Regions from separate parts of the Streptomyces inhibens genome, predicted to be linked through region 3. Evidence: riboswitches for the same ligand, from Rfam matches in the RefSeq annotation. Region 3 holds a riboswitch; each other region holds the start of a gene.
The links. A riboswitch is a leader RNA that binds a small molecule or an ion and turns the genes downstream of it on or off. The one in region 3 is predicted to bind cyclic di-AMP.
Positions count from the first base shown of each region.

Region 1: another riboswitch for cyclic di-AMP. It lies ahead of KI385_RS18785 (transglycosylase family protein); the one in region 3 lies ahead of KI385_RS32835 (M23 family metallopeptidase).
Region 2: another riboswitch for cyclic di-AMP. It lies ahead of KI385_RS27645 (C40 family peptidase); the one in region 3 lies ahead of KI385_RS32835 (M23 family metallopeptidase).
Region 4: another riboswitch for cyclic di-AMP. It lies ahead of KI385_RS21445 (M23 family metallopeptidase); the one in region 3 lies ahead of KI385_RS32835 (M23 family metallopeptidase).

Region 1 is NZ_CP084681.1:4,128,566-4,132,531, forward strand. Features, by position in the region: gene KI385_RS18775 (FtsB family cell division protein) at 1-245, opposite strand, end outside; gene eno (phosphopyruvate hydratase) at 377-1,660, opposite strand; gene KI385_RS18785 (transglycosylase family protein) at 2,015-2,674, opposite strand; cyclic di-AMP (ydaO/yuaA leader) riboswitch at 2,682-2,850, opposite strand; gene KI385_RS18790 (transglycosylase family protein) at 3,099-3,966, opposite strand, start outside.
Region 2 is NZ_CP084681.1:6,059,232-6,063,197, forward strand. Features, by position in the region: gene KI385_RS27640 (hypothetical protein) at 1-314, shown strand, start outside; gene KI385_RS27645 (C40 family peptidase) at 449-1,603, opposite strand; cyclic di-AMP (ydaO/yuaA leader) riboswitch at 1,611-1,780, opposite strand; gene pcrA (DNA helicase PcrA) at 2,086-3,966, shown strand, end outside.
Region 3 is NZ_CP084681.1:7,267,098-7,271,063, reverse strand. Features, by position in the region: gene KI385_RS32840 (GntR family transcriptional regulator) at 1-528, opposite strand, end outside; gene KI385_RS32835 (M23 family metallopeptidase) at 879-1,670, opposite strand; cyclic di-AMP (ydaO/yuaA leader) riboswitch at 1,683-1,839, opposite strand; gene KI385_RS32830 (M16 family metallopeptidase) at 2,050-3,432, opposite strand; gene KI385_RS32825 (M16 family metallopeptidase) at 3,471-3,966, opposite strand, start outside.
Region 4 is NZ_CP084681.1:4,697,600-4,701,565, reverse strand. Features, by position in the region: gene KI385_RS21450 (DUF2332 domain-containing protein) at 1-1,141, opposite strand, end outside; cyclic di-AMP (ydaO/yuaA leader) riboswitch at 1,435-1,582, shown strand; gene KI385_RS21445 (M23 family metallopeptidase) at 1,594-2,709, shown strand; gene KI385_RS21440 (aldo/keto reductase) at 2,791-3,750, shown strand; gene KI385_RS21435 (hypothetical protein) at 3,868-3,966, opposite strand, start outside.

The DNA.
Region 1 (3,966 bases), 3.1 Mb from region 3:
CGGTCGAGTGCGGCACCGGCGTCCTGGGCCTTACGGCGCTGGTCGGCGATGTCCGAACGCTGGGAGACGTACTGCCTTATGGGATACGCGAGGGCGACGACCAGGGAGCACATCACCAGGGCCAGCAGGGCGGCGCGGCCGGTGAGGCGATTGCGGCGGGCCGGGCGGGCGCGGTAGACGCGGGCGGCGGCCTGCTCGCCGAGCGCCTTGAGTCGGGTCGCGGTCGAGAACCGGTCCGCGGGCACGTCGTCTCCCCTTCACTCCCTGACGCCTGACTGCTGAAGCAGGTACGTCCCCGGCAACGGTACGGGACCGCCACCGGGGACGTACGGGGTGCTGGGCGGTTGGCTCGCCCGATTAGCCCTTGCCGCCGTGATCAGCCCTGGCGGAACCGCGGGAAGGCGGAGCGGCCGGCGTAGACCGCGGCGTCGTCGAGGATCTCCTCGATGCGCAGCAGCTGGTTGTACTTGGCGACGCGCTCGGAGCGGGCCGGGGCGCCGGTCTTGATCTGGCCGCAGTTGGTGGCGACGGCGAGGTCGGCGATGGTGACGTCCTCGGTCTCACCGGAGCGGTGCGACATCATGCACTTGAAGCCGTTGCGCTGGGCCAGCTCGACGGCGTCCAGGGTCTCGGTCAGCGAGCCGATCTGGTTGACCTTCACCAGCAGCGCGTTGGCGGAGCCCTCCTCGATGCCGCGGGCGAGGCGCTCGGGGTTGGTGACGAACAGGTCGTCGCCGACGAGCTGCACCTTGGCGCCGAGCTTGTCGGTGATGACCTTCCAGCCGGCCCAGTCGTCCTCGAACAGCGGGTCCTCGATGGAGACCAGCGGGTAGGCCGCCACCAGCTCCTCGTAGTACTCGGTCATCTCGGCGGCCGAGCGGTCCTTGCCCTCGAACTGGTACTTGCCGTCCTTGTAGAACTCGGAGGCGGCGACGTCCAGCGCGAGCGCGATGTCCTGGCCGGGGGCGTAACCGGCTTCCTTGATGGCCTCGAGGATGAGGTCGAGGGCCTCGCGGTTGGAGCCCAGGTTCGGGGCGAAGCCGCCCTCGTCGCCGAGGCCGGTGGCCAGGCCCTTGGCCTTCAGGACCTTCTTGAGGGTGTGGTAGACCTCGGCGCCCCAGCGCAGCGCCTCGGAGAAGGACTCCGCGCCGATCGGGGCGATCATGAACTCCTGGATGTCCACATTGGAGTCGGCGTGCGAGCCGCCGTTCAGGATGTTCATCATCGGGACGGGCAGGACATGCGCGTTCGGGCCACCGAGGTAGCGGAACAGCGGGAGGTCACTGGCCTCGGAGGCGGCGTGCGCGACGGCCAGGGAGACGCCGAGGATGGCGTTGGCGCCGAGCGAGCCCTTGTTGTCGGTGGCGTCCAGGTCGAACATCGCCTGGTCGATCAGCCGCTGCTCGGTCGCGTCGTAGCCGACGAGCTCCGGGCCGATCTGCTCGATGACGGCCAGGACGGCCTTCTCCACACCCTTGCCCAGGTAGCGGTTCGGGTCGCCGTCGCGAAGCTCGATGGCCTCGAAGGCACCGGTCGAGGCGCCGGACGGCACGGCGGCACGGCCCGTGCTGCCGTCGTCGAGGCCGACCTCGACCTCGACCGTGGGATTACCTCGCGAGTCGAGAATTTCGCGGGCTACGACGACGTCGATGGACGGCACGTTGTCTCCTTCATGGGTGTCTGGAGTTCTGCAGCACGAGCCTAACGGGCTTGGGTGCGTCCGCTTGCCCTTGGCCCGCTCCGTGGGACGGAATGGCCCGAAAAGCTTCCCAAATGCCCAGTTCACGGGATGTTTGGGCGCATTGTTCGCCAAACGGGGAAAGTCGCGCGTGAGGGCTGGTCAGGGACGTGCGGCCGGATCGGGTACGGCGCGGGGTTCGGGCCGGTGTGCGGCCCGGGTGCGAGAAACCCCGCCGCGGCGCGCTGGGGGGAACGGCGCGCCGGGCGGGGTGGTCTCACGGAGGAAGAACGGGGCCCGCCGCCCGGGCCCGCGGAATCCCGGTGAGGGGACGGATCAGATGCTGAGCTTCTGGCCCGGGAGGATCAGGTTCGGGTTGCCGCCGATGACGGACTTGTTGGCCGCGTAGACCGACTTCCAGTTGGTGCCGTGGGCCTTGGCTATCTTGGCGAGGGTGTCGCCCGCCTTGACGGTGTAGTTGCCGTGGCCGTTCGACTTCTTCGGGGCCGGCTGCGCCTTCTCCTGCGCGGCGGCCGGGGTCTTCTTCACGGCGGCGGTGTTCTCCTGCGGCGCGGACTTGGTCTGCGCGGAGGAGCCGGAGGGGTTGACGTCGGCGGCGGGGCCACCGGAGGTCAGGCCGCCGGCGGCGGCGCAGGACCAGGCGCCCGGGCCCTGGATGGCGAGGAGCTTCTCGGCGGCGGCGATCTGCTGGTCCTTGGTGGCCAGGTCGGCGCGCGGCGCGTACTGGGTGCCACCGGCGGCGGCCCAGCTGGAGTTGGAGAACTGCAGGCCACCGTAGTAGCCGTTACCGGTGTTGATCGACCAGTTGCCGCCGGACTCGCACTGAGCGACCTTGTCCCAGGTGGCGACGGAGGCGGCGGAGGCGGAGGTGGCACCCATCAGCGGGACGGCGACGGCGGCACCGGCGACACCGGCGAGGGTGGCGACGCGGACGGCCTTGGAGGGACGACGGTGCTTGCCCTTGTTGATCAGCATGGTTCGTTCGTTTCCTCACCGACGCCTACGAGGTGAGCTGTCGGGTTCGGGCTGTGAGTGCCCGGCCGGGTGCACATGGCGCACCCGGCTTCACCCCAAGCCGGCTGACCCGCTTTCGCGGGCGGGGCCGGCACTTACCTTGGTTCCCCCGCTCCTGCCTTCGGCGCTTGCGCGTCAACTGCCTTCGATCACCGGCAGGATTCGGCGTGTGATCGACGGGCCCGCTTTGGCGAGCGGTCCCGACCGTAAGCAGCAACCCCCTTGATGTTCAAACCCCACCATCTGAACCAAGTTGACCGTTTTTGATCACGGGTTGGTCACATATCCGCAGGTGAAGCCCGTTATGACGGCAATGAGCAGACTGGGGCGTGACGGGCAACGAGAGCCTTGTCTCACTTTCACGAAATGGGACGAAGGCGGCGAACTAGCCTTCCTTGTGCCCGAGATCGAGCAGCTGACCCGGCTGGATCAGGTCCGCGTCGGAGCCGACGACGCCCTCGTTGCGCTCGTACAGCGCGGGCCATCCGCCGGGCAGCCGATGGGCCTGGGCGATGGCTGACAGGCTGTCACCCGGGCGCACGGTGTAGTCGCCGTCGGCCGCCGGGCCCGTACGGTGCGCGTCATCGCCGCGCGAGGCGTGCCGGCCGCCGGACGTCCGGTCGCCGTCGCCCTCGTCGCCCGCATCGCCGCGGTGCTTGCCCTTCGCGGGCACTTCACCCGGTATGCCGGCATTGTCGGTACGTCCGCCGCCGTCGGCCGGGTCGGCGGAGTGCGAGGCTTCGCCGTCCTCCTCGCCGGGCTTCGTGGAGCCGGACGGCTCCGGGGTGCGGTCCGTGCCCTGGGTCGCGTCGCCGGAGCCGGCCGAATCCGAGTCGTCGGGCGCGGACGGCGAGGGCGTCGTGCCGGACGGCTCGTCGGTCCGCCCGTCGGCCCGTCCGTCGGCCTGTCCGTCGGCCTGTCCGTCGGCCTGCCCGTCCTTCTTCCCGCCGGTCCGCCCGTCGTGCGGCCCGGAGGAGTCCGAGCCGTCGGGCTCGTCGGACGCATCGGACCGGTCCCAGGGGTCCGAGGAGCCTTCGGCGTCCGACGGGTCGGGCTGCGGGGTGGCGGTGCTGCCCGGGTTGACCTCCGGCGCGCGGCCGTCCTTGGTCAGTCCGGCGTCGACGGCACAGCTCGGCCAGGCGTCCGGGCCTCGGTCGTCGAGGATCGACTCGGCCACCGCGATCTGCTGGGCGCGGCTGGCGAGGTCGGGGCGCGAGGCATAGGCCGAGCCGCCGTAGTTGTCCCACATGTCC
Region 2 (3,966 bases), 1.2 Mb from region 3:
TCGGCATCGCCTCCCTGCTGGGCGGCTTTCTGACCCAGATGAAGGCGATGAGCGCGGGCACCGCCCGCTTCGTGCCGGCCATGCTGCACGGCGCGCTGACGATGCTGGTCACCGGCATCGTGCTGGTCGGCCTCAACCAGGCCCAGGACCACCCCGTCAACAACATCAAGATCGGCATCAAGATGGCCGTTCTGGTGGTGATCCTGGCGCTGGTCTACGTCAAGCGGGACGAGGAGAAGGTCGACAAGCCGCTGTTCGGCGCGGTCGGCGCACTCACGATCGCCAACATCTTCATCGCGGTGCTCTGGACCTGAGCCGCCGGTACCACCACGGCACCACTACGGCACACCGCGCGGGCATCGCGCTCCGGACTCCGGAGGCGACGGCCGCGCGGTGGCGTGTGGGGGGTGGCCGTGGGGGGTGGCCTTGTGGGGGAGCGGGGCCGGGCTCAGGCCGGGCGGACGCTCCCGTAGATCGGCATGTAGTAGATCGACTCCTCCCGGACGTTGGCACCCGGGTGCGGCGCGTGGATCATCTTGCCGCCGCCTATGTACATGCCTACGTGGCTGATGTCGTCATAGAAGAACACCAGGTCACCGGGCTTGAGATCGCTGGTCGCCACCCGCTGGCCGACCTTGACCTGGTCCCAGGTCGTGCGCGGCAGATCGACCCCGGCCGCCTTCCACGCCGCCTGCGTCAGCCCCGAGCAGTCGTAGGAGGTGGGGCCGGTCGCGCCCCAGACGTACGGCTTGCCGATCTGGGCGCGGGCGAAGGCGAGCGCCTTCTCGGCCTTGGTGGTGGACGAGTCGCCGGTCGAGCCGCCGTCCGTCGAGCCACCACCGGTCTGGCCGCCGGTGGAGCCGCCGCCGTCCTGCTGCTGCTGCTGACGCTCCCGCTCCTGCTGCCGGCGCGCCTCCTCCTCGGCCTTGCGCTTGGCCGCCGCCTCCTTCTGGCGCTCCAGCTCCGCCAGCCGCGCCTTCTCCTGGGCGGTCAGCCGGGACAGCAGCTGCCGGGCCTCGGCCAGCTTGTCCTGGACGGCACGCTTGGACTCCTTCAGGGAGGCCTGCGACGTCTGCAGCTGCTCCAGGCTGCGGGTCGCCTCGGCCCGCTGCCGGGTGGCCGCCGCCTGCTGCTCCTGGTAGTCGGTGACCGCCTGCTTTTGCCGACCGGTCAGCCGCTCCATCAGGTGGTTGCGGTCGACGAACTGCTGCGGGTCCTTGGCGAGCATCAGCTGCGCCGTCGGGTTCATGCCGCCGGTGCGGTACTGCGCCGAGGCGAACATGCCCAGCTCGCGCCGGGATTCGTTCATCTTCTCCGCGCGCTTGGCGGCGGCGTTCAGCAGGCCGTCCACGGTGTCGCGCTGATGATCGGCGTGCTCCTTGGCCGCGTTGTACTTCTGGGTGGCCACCTCGGCCTGGCGGTAGAGGCCGTCGACCTTCTGCTTGACCTCTTCGATGGTGGGCTTGGGCGCGCTGGGGGCCGCGTCGGCGGACTGCGAGAGCAGGGTGACCGAGGCGAGGGCGGCGGTGGTGAACCCGGCCGCCGCACGACGACTCCCGGGGGAGGTGAGGACGCTGGTGCGCGGCTTGCGATGGGACGCCAAGGCCGGCAACTCCTTCCGTGGACCGCCTACCGGGTTAGCTGTCGGGTTCGGGCGGGTGTCGCTGACGGAAGGCTTGCCCTACGGTCCGGACGTCTGCTGGCGCAGTCGTACGGATCGATTCACCCCATTGGTGCTGGTGGGTCCCCGGCTCCGGGTGCCTGGCGGCAGGGCCGGACTCGGCGCGGGCGGCCCGTGCGGACGCGGTCGTCCGCGGGGAGGCGGGCTGCCTGAGCGAGGACGTTAGCCAACTCGTGTGGCTCCTGTGAAGGCTGATGTTCGATATGCCCGAAACCTTTTCGTGACCTGAACGCGATGAGGGGCTCCTTGTGGCAGATGTCGGATTCGGGTAGGTGGGTGCGCGCCCCGGCCGACGCGCGGACGGCCCCCTGACCAGCCACAGCGCCGCGGCCCGCCCCGCACGAGGCCGACTATCGCCCACTCCGCAGCACGCTGTCGGTGCGGCGGCCTAGACTCGGTGGGCGATGAGCAGCCTCTTTGACGACAGCTTCCTGGCGGACCTCGGCCACAAGGGCGAGGAGGAGCACCCGCCACCTCCCGAGGACGAGCACGGCCCGGCCCCGGAGGAGATCCCCGCCGACCTCTTCGGCGGGAAGTTCGACGCGCCCGTGCCCAGGGAGGCGTACTACCGCGACGGCGCCGCCCGCCCGCCCGTCGACGCGGCGGCGCTGCTGGAGGGGCTCAACGACGAGCAGAAGGCCGCCGTGGTGCACACGGGCAGCCCGCTGCTGATCGTCGCCGGCGCCGGCTCCGGCAAGACCCGGGTGCTGACCCACCGCATCGCGCATCTGCTCGCCGAGCGCCATGTCCACCCCGGCCAGATCCTCGCGATCACCTTCACCAACAAGGCCGCCGGTGAGATGAAGGAGCGCGTCGAGGAGCTGGTCGGCCCGCGTGCCAACGCCATGTGGGTCTCCACCTTCCACAGCGCCTGCGTACGGATCCTGCGCCGCGAGTCCAAGAAGCTGGGCTTCACGTCCTCCTTCTCGATCTACGACGCCGCCGATTCGAAGCGCCTGATGGCCCTGGTCTGCCGCGACCTGGACCTGGACCCCAAGCGCTTCCCGCCCAAGTCCTTCAGCGCGAAGATCTCCAACCTCAAGAACGAGCTTATCGACGAGGAGACCTTCGCCGGGACGGCGGCCGACGGTTTCGAGAAGACTCTGGCCGAGGCGTATGCGATGTACCAGGCGCGGCTGCGCGAGGCCAACGCCCTGGACTTCGACGACATCATCATGACGACGGTCAATCTGCTCCAGGCCTTCCCGGATGTCGCCGAGCACTACCGCCGCCGCTTCCGCCACGTCCTCGTCGACGAGTACCAGGACACCAACCACGCCCAGTACACCCTCGTCCGCGAGCTGGTCGGCCCTGGTACGGCCGAGATGCCCGCCGCCGAGCTGTGCGTCGTCGGTGACGCCGACCAGTCGATCTACGCGTTCCGCGGCGCCACGATCCGCAACATCCTCCAGTTCGAGGAGGACTACCCGGACGCCACGACGATCCTGCTGGAGCAGAACTACCGCTCCAGCCAGACCATCCTGTCCGCCGCCAACGCCGTCATCGAGCGCAACGAGAACCGCCGCCCCAAGAACCTCTGGACGGACGCCGGCGCCGGCCCCAAGATCACCGGCTATGTCGCCGACACCGAGCACGACGAGGCGCAGTTCGTCGCCGACGAGATCGACCGGCTGACGGACGCCGGCGACTCCAAGGCCGGCGATGTCGCCGTCTTCTACCGCACCAACGCCCAGTCCCGTGTCTTCGAAGAGATCTTCATCCGGGTCGGGCTGCCCTACAAGGTCGTCGGCGGTGTGCGCTTCTACGAGCGCAAGGAGGTCCGCGACGTCCTGGCGTATCTGCGGGTGCTCGCCAACCCCGAGGACACCGTCCCGCTGCGCCGGATCCTCAACGTCCCCAAGCGCGGGATCGGCGAGCGCGCCGAGGCGATGATCGACGCCCTCTCCTCCCGCGAGAAGATCACCTTCCCGCAGGCGCTGCGCCGGGTCGACGAGGCGTACGGCATGGCCGCCCGCTCGACCAACGCCGTCAAGCGCTTCAACGTCCTCATGGAGGAGCTGCGCACGATCGTCGAGTCCGGCGCCGGGCCCGCCACCATCCTGGAAGCCGTCCTGGAGCGTACGGGCTACCTCGCCGAACTCCAGGCCTCCACCGACCCGCAGGACGAGACCCGGATCGAGAACCTCCAGGAACTCGCCGCCGTGGCCCTGGAGTTCGAGCAGGACCGGGAGGAGGCGAACCCCGGCACGCTCTCCGACTTCCTGGAGCAGGTCGCCCTGGTCGCCGACTCCGACCAGATCCCCGACGAGGACGAGGACGGCAGC
Region 3 (3,966 bases):
GCCGTGTTCGTCCCACGACTCACCCACCCGGGCCGGCAGTTCGACGACGTACATCCACTCGATCTTGCGCCGCAGTTGGGTCAACAGCGCCGTCAGGCTGGGGCTGCCGGCCGCCTGGGCGAGCGTTTCGTGGAACCAGCCGTCCAGTTGGCGCAGGTCCGCGGGGTTGCCGTGGCGCGCCCGCTCGCGGCCGAGCCGGACCAGGCCGCGCAGCACCTTGAGATGGGCCGGGCTGCGACGGGCGGCCGCGCGGGCGGCGCCCAGCGGCTCCAACAGGCCGCGGACGTCCAGGAGATCGGCGGCCTCCTGCTCGGTGGGCTCGGCGACACAGGCGCCCGCGTGGTGGCGGGTGGTGACGAACCCCTCGGACTGCAGGGTGCGCAGCGCTTCACGGACCGGCACTCTCGAGACGCCGTAGCGGGCCGCCAGGATCTCCTCGATCAGCCTGCTCCCCGGCGCCAGCGCACCGGACACAATGTCCTCGCGAATCGCCGTGCACACCGCATGCGCGGAAATATGGCCTCGCATCGTCCGTGCCTCCGCCGTAATCTCCTGGAAACGCCGCCGGTCGGCGACTTTTCCGTGACTCTATTCGACCGGGACGGCTTTTCCGGCGGACTCCTGTTATTCATGGTTATTTTTTGGCCAGTCGCAGGCCGTCATCGATGTATCCGGCGTGCATGGACCGCTCGCCGGATATACCGAAGCCCCGGCTGGGGGACCGGGGCTTCGGAAGACGGTGCGAGGCGGGGTGCCGGACAAGGCCGACACCGACGAGGCGGCGCCTCGGACACCGACGAGGCGGCGCCTCGGACACCGACGAGGCGGCGCCTCGGACAGTGACGAGGCGGTGCCTCAGGCGTCGGCGAGGCGGCGCCTCAGACGTTGACGCCGTGGGAGCGCAGATACGCGATCGGGTCGATGTCCGAGCCGTAGTCGGGGCCGGTGCGGGCCTCGAAGTGCAGGTGCGGGCCGGTGACGTTGCCGGTGGCGCCGGAGAGGCCGATCTGCTCGCCCGGGGCGACGGTCTGGCCGACCGAGACGCCGAGCGACGACAGGTGGCCGTACTGGGTGTACGTACCGTCGTGCATCTTGATCACGATGTTGTTGCCGTACGCGCCGCCCCAGCCGGCCTCGACGACAGTGCCCGCGCCCACGGCGTGGACGGAGGTGCCGGAGGCCGCGTGGAAGTCGATGCCGGTGTGGCTGCCCGAGGACCACAGGCCGCTGGAGGCCTTGTACGCGGTGGAGACGTAGGAGTCGGCGATGGGGACGACGAAGGCGTTGAGGCGCTTGCGCTCCGCGTCGCGGGCGGCGCGGACCTTGGCCTCGTGGGCGGCCTTGGCCTTCTTCCGGGCCTCCTCGGCGCGCCGCTCGGCCTCCTTCTTGGCGACGGCCTCGGCCTTCGCCTTGGCGGCGGCGACCTCGGCGGCGGCCTGCTGCGCGTCGGCCTGGGCCTCGATGCTGTTGGCGAGCTCGTCACCCAGCACGACGGCCTGCTGCAGACCGGTGTCGTGGGTGCGCGCCTCGTCCGTGGCGGCCAGCGCCGGCGAGGCCACGGAGGCGACAACGCCGCCGGCCGCGAGGGTGGCTATGCCGGCGATCTTGCGGGTCGTCCGAGCGGTGCGGCTCGCACGACGGTGCTTCCCGGTGGCACGGGTGAACGCCATGTGCTGGCTTGTCCTTTCCTTCCTTCTCGCCTACCGGGTTAGCTGACGGGTTCGGAGCAGGAAGGTCTCCTACGGGCTCCTCCGAAGAGGAGTCCGATTCACCCCAGGGGACATGTGGGTCCCCGGCTCCCCTGGCTCGCGCCGTACGGGGACTCGGCGATGACTGTTCGGTGCCACTGTTGTGGCGGACTTGTGACGAACAGCCGGACCGACGCTAATCGGGGCAACTTTCAATCGGCAAACAGAACCGCTTTTTTGTGCGGGATGCCACAAGAATCCGGCAACCAGCCGTGATAAACCGGACATACAGCGGCTCCCGCGGTGAACGAGCACCACGGGAGCCGCTTTGTCGATATGTGACCATCCGTCACATGACGGGCTAGCCGCTGACGACCGTCACCTCACCGATGCCCAGCGCCTTGACGGGCTCGGCGATCTGCGCCGCGTCACCCACCAGGACCGTGACCAGTCGGTCCACCGGGAAGGCGTTGACCGCCGCCGCGGTCGCCTCGACCGTGCCGGTCTCCGCGAGACGGACGTACAACTGCGCCTGGAAGTCGTCCGGGAGCTGCTGCTCCACCTGGTCGGCGAGAGTGCCCGCGACGGCCGCCGCGGTCTCGTACTTGAGCGGCGCGACCCCGACGAGGTTCTGCACGGCGACATCCCGCTCCTCGTCCGTCAGCCCCCCTGCCGCGAGGGTCCGCAGCACCTGCCACAGGTCCTCCAGCGCCGGGACGGTGGAGGCGGTGTCCACCGAGCCACTGATGGCGAGCAGCGAGGCGCCGGTGGCTCCCTCGGGAGACGTGGGGGCGGTGGAGCGCAGCACCTGGCCGAAGGCGCGCACCCCGTAGGTGTAGCCCTTCTCCTCACGCAGCACGCGGTCCAGCCGCGAGGTGAGGGTGCCGCCCAGGCAGTACGTGCCGAGGACCTGCGCGGGCCACACCCGGTCGTGCCGGTCTGCACCGATACGGCCGATGAGCAGCTGCGTCTGGACGGCACCGGGGCGGTCCACGATCACCACACGGCCGGTGTCGTCGGCGATGATCGGCGAGGCCTTCAGCGGCTCGGCGGTGGAGCCGCTCCAGGCGCCGAGGGTGTCGGCGAGCGCCGCGCCCAGGTCGATGCCGGTGAAGTCACCGACGATGACGGCGGTGGCCGTGGCGGGCCGTACATGGGCGTCGTAGAAGGCGCGGACGGCCGCGGCGTCGACGCGGGCGACGGTCTCCTCGGTGCCCTGACGGGGCCGCGACATGCGAGAGGTGGCCGGAAACAGTTCCTTGGACAGCGCCATCGCGGCACGCCGGGCCGGGTTGGCGAGCTCGTGCGGGATCTCGTCGAGGCGGTTGCGCACCAGCCGCTCGACCTCGCTGTCCGGGAACGCGGGGGCGCGCAGCGCGTCGGCGAGCAGGCCGAGCGCGCGGTGCAGCCGGGAGGCCGGCACCTCGAGGGAGACCCGTACGCCGGGGTGGTCGGCGTGTGCGTCCAGGGTGGCGCCGCAGCGTTCCAGCTCGGCGGCGAACTCCTCCGCGTCGTGCTTGTCGGTGCCCTCGGACAGGGCGCGCGCCATGATCGTGGCGACGCCGTCCAGGGCCTCGGGCTCGGCGTCCAGAGGGGCGACGAGATTGATCTCGACGGCGACGACCTGCTGGCCGGGGCGGTGGCTGGTCAGCAGGGTGAGCCCGTTGGGCAGTTGGCTGCGCTCGGGGGCCGGGAAGGCCCACGGCTTGGGCGCGCCGCCCTGGGGCTGCGGGTGGAAGTCCATGGTGCTCGCGGGGGAACCCGCGTGGGTGGTGGCGTCGCTCACTGGTCCGCCTCCCCTTCCTCGGTGTCGGCGGCGTCGGTCGGCTCGGTGGGCTCGTAGACGAGCACCGCGCGGTTGTCGGGGCGCAGCCGGGCCTTGGCGACCGCCTGCACCTCCTCGGGGGTGACGTCCAGGACCCGCTGGACGGCGGTCAGCGCGAGCTGCGGGTCGCCGAACAGGACGGCGAAGCGGCACAGTTCGTCGGCGCGGCCGCTGACCGTCGCCAGACGGTCCAGCCATTCGCGCTCCAACTGGGCCTGCGCCCGCTCCATCTCCTCCGGGGTCGGCCCCTCGGCGGCGAAGCGGGCCAGCTCCTCGTCGACCGCGCGCTCGATGTCGGGGACCTCCACCCCACCGGACGTCTTCACGTCCAGCCAGCCCAGCGAGGGCGCGCCGGCCAGCCGCAGCAGGCCGAAGCCTGCGGCCACGGCGCTGCGGTCGCGCCGCACCAGCCGGTTGTACAGGCGGGAGGACTCGCCGCCGCCCAGGACGGTC
Region 4 (3,966 bases), 2.6 Mb from region 3:
CGTGCGGGCCGGTGAGCGCGACGGGGCGCCCGTCCAGCGCGAGGGTGAGCAGCAGCTCGTCCTCGGGGTGCGGCAAGGGGGGCGCCGGCGCGGTGATCCACGGCAGGACGGAGTGGTGCTCGTTGGAGATCCAGTGCCCGCCGCCGGCCCGCCCCTCCAGCAGCGACCGTACGAGCTGTGCGAACTCCTCGCGGCGGGCGGGCGGGAGATAGGTCAGCACGGCGCTGTGGAAGATGACCAGCGTCGCCTCGGGCGGCGCCTCGGCGGCGAGCGCGGGCAGCTCGTCGATCAGATCGCCGCGCACGATCCGCGGCCGCGGCGCCGCCCGGACGGCCTCGACGGCCGCCGACAGCCGCGCCGCGCGCTCCTCGTCGCCCGGCCATACGAGCGCCCGCAGCCAGCGCAGATCGTCCGGTACGGCGACCGGGTCGAGCGGGTTGAGGTCGATACCGGCACGCCAGGCGATCTCGGGCAGCCGGTCGGGCAGCCGCTCGGCCGGCCACTCCGTACGGCACCCGAACACCACCGGGCTCCCCGGCGCCCCCACCTCGACCGCCCCGGCACCATGGGCGCCGCCCTCGTCCCCGTACCCCTGCTGATACCGGTACCGATAGCGGTCGGGGTGCAGACACAGCCCCGCCGACGCGCCGACCTCCAGCAGCGCCAGCGGCTGCGGCAGACGGGCGAGCAGCGGCAGCAGGGTGGCGCAGCGGGCCGGTTCGTTGGTCTGGGTGGCGCGCTGCATGATCACCGCGCGCACCTTGTCCCAGTGCCGGATCGTCCACTCGCGCCAGCGCCCGTAGGCCGCCGCGCCGTGCGGGCCCTGCTCCGCGTGCGGGCCGTCGAGATACCGGACGGCGGCGAGCAGGAGGTTCGGCTGCCGCTTGTCGCCGGCGGGCAGCGACCCCGACAGCAGATCGCAGAACTCCGGGTCCTGGCTGATCCGCGCGCTCAACTCCTCATGGGCGTCGGACCGCCCGCGCGCCTCCCGCCAGGAGAAGTCCCGGTACCGCTCCGCCACTCCCCGCGTACCGGCACCGCTGTCGATGCGCTCGTCGCTCGTGGTGTAGGGGGTGCGCGCGAGGTGTCCGGTGTTCGTGGCGCTCTCGGAGTGTCCGGCGTTCCCGACGTTGACGACCATGATCCGACGTTACTGCTCTCACGCTCCGTAACTGGGGGGCACCCCTCCGCATAACGACTGACGCACAATCAACGAGAGATCGTTTAGGAGTGCGCGGTCAACTCGCCCTGGTTTGCGACCTTGGCGGAGGAAAAAGTCCATGCCAAAGCTTGTGCGGAGCACATATGGATTCGCGGGAAGGCTTGGAAAACGGCTGCGATCTCTATTACTGTCCGATAACGCAGCGCGGTCGTCCCAGCCGTCGCAAGAGGCGGCACCGCGCGCCGACGCCGAATCCCGCACGCGCACTTCACGCACCTCCAGCGCTTCGAACTGCACCAAGGGAACCGGGGAACCACCTCCTTGGGGTGAATCGGACGCCCCCTCGCCAGAGGGCGCCCGTAGGAGACCTTCCTGCTCCGAACCCGTCAGCTAACCCGGTAGGCGAGAAGGAAGGAAAGGAGTGCGCCCCCGTGGCGTCCAACAGGCCTGCCCCCGAGGCTTCGTCCCCGTACGAGCTCGATGACCGAGGAGCCTTCCCGGGCCCCGGTGCGGACAACAACAGCGACGGGCCGTGGGAGGAATGGAATCCCGGCGAGGACTCGCTCCGCCCCGTCCGCGGTAAGCACCGGGTGGCCAGGCAGCGTGGCGGCGGACTCGCCCGCAGCGGCACGGTCCTGGGCGTCGGCGTCATCGCGGCGGTCGGCGCGGGCGGCATGGCCGCGGCCGAGAACCGCCCGCCGGTCCCGATCTCGATGCCCGACATCGGCGGCATGGCCGACGACATCTCCGACAAGCTGCCGGACGCCAAGTCCCTGCCCGGCATCGGCGACCTCATATCCGACTCGGACGCGAACGAGGGCGCCGACTCCGCCGCCTCGGCGAACGCCGCTTCCGCGGCCGACTCCCCGGGCCCGCTGAGCCGGACCACGCAGACGGGTACGGACGCCGGCGAGGCGCTGCGCAGCCGCATCCTCCAGCAGGCCGACGCACAGCAGGGCGCCGCCGAGCAGGAGGCCCGCGAGGCCGCCGAACAGGCCGCGATCCAGCAGGCCGCGAAAGAGGCGGCCACCCAGCAGAAGGCGGCCGAGAAGGCCGCGGCCGCCAAGGAGGCGGCAGAGCTGGAGGCCAAGCGCAAGGCGGAGGAAGCGGCCCGTCAGAAGGCGGAGGCGGAACGCCTGGCCAAACTCGCCAAGAGCTTCATCGCCCCGGTCTCCTCCTACACCCTCACCGCCAGCTTCGGCCAGGCCGGCGACCGCTGGGCCGCGGACCACACCGGGCAGGACTTCGCCGCCCCAACGGGCACTCCCGTCAAGGCAGTTCACTCCGGCACCATCACCCAGGCCGGCTGGGCGGGCTCGTACGGCTACCGCATCGTCCTCACCCTCGACGACGGCACCGAGCTCTGGTTCTGCCATCTGTCCTCGATGGTGAAGACCTCCGGCAAGGTCGACACCGGCGATGTCATCGGCCGCGTAGGTGCCACCGGCAACGTCACCGGCCCCCACCTCCACCTGGAGGTACGCCCGGGCGCCGGTGACCCGATAGACCCGATGCCGTGGCTGCGCGACCACGGCGTCAACGTCTGACGCATCCGACACCGGTTGCCGTTGGGTTGCTGATGGAGGGGAGGGGGAATATCCCCCCTCTCCTCAACGCTGCAACCACGTATGACCGCGACACCGCACACCCCCCATGCCCCCAAGGCCCTCGGCTCGCTCTCCGTCTCGCCCCTCTCCCTCGGCGGCAACGTCTTCGGCTGGACCGCCGACGAGAACGAGTCCTTCGCCGTCCTCGACGCGTATGTGGCGGGCGGTGGCAACTTCATCGACACCGCGGACGTCTACTCCGCCTGGGTGCCGGGCAACAAGGGCGGCGAATCCGAAACCGTCATCGGCAACTGGCTGGCCTCCCGCGGCAATCGCTCCGATGTCGTCATCGCTACCAAGGTCGGCGCGCACCCCGACTACAAAGGGCTGTCCGCCGGCACGATCAAGGCCGCGGTCGACGAGTCCCTCACCCGTCTCCGCACCGACTACATCGACCTCTACTACACCCACTACGACGACGAATCGGTCGAGGTCTCGGAGTTCCTCACCGCCCTCAACGACCTCGTCCAGGCCGGCAAGGTCCGTGAGATCGCGGCCTCCAACATCTCCGCGAAGCGCCTGGAGGAGTCCCTGGCCTTCTCCGCCCGCGAGGGCCTGGCCCGCTACGTCGCCCTCCAGCCGCACTACAACCTGGTCTCCCGCGACACCTACGAGGGCGAACTCGCCGATGTCGCCGCCCGCAACGGCGTGGCGGCCGTCCCGTACTTCGCCCTCGCTTCCGGCTTCCTGACCGGCAAGTACCGCCCGGGCACCACGGTCGACAGCGCCCGCTCCGAGGGCGCCGCCAAGCACGTGACAACCGACCGCGGCCTCCGCGTCCTCAAGGCCCTCGACACCGTCGCCGCCGCCCACGAAGCCGAGGTCGCCACCGTCGCCCTCGCCTGGCTCGCCGCTCAGCCCACCGTCGCGGCCCCCATCGCCAGCGCCCGCACGGTCTCCCAGCTCCCGGCCCTCCTCGCGCTCGCCGACCTGCCCCTCACCGAAGCCGAACTCAAGCTGCTGACCGAGGCTTCGGCCTGACGCAGACGGGATACGGGGGCGGGGCGGGGCGGGGCGGGTCCGGACGATGTGGCTCCGGACCTGCCCCCGCCCCGCCCCGCCCCGTACGCGTACAAGCCCTCCGTGACCGGACCAGGCCTACGCCCGACGACGATCAACCGCCACCCACGACGCGAGCGCAACCCCACCCGCCACCGCGAACACCGAAGGCCAGGCCCCGATCTTCTTCGCCAACGG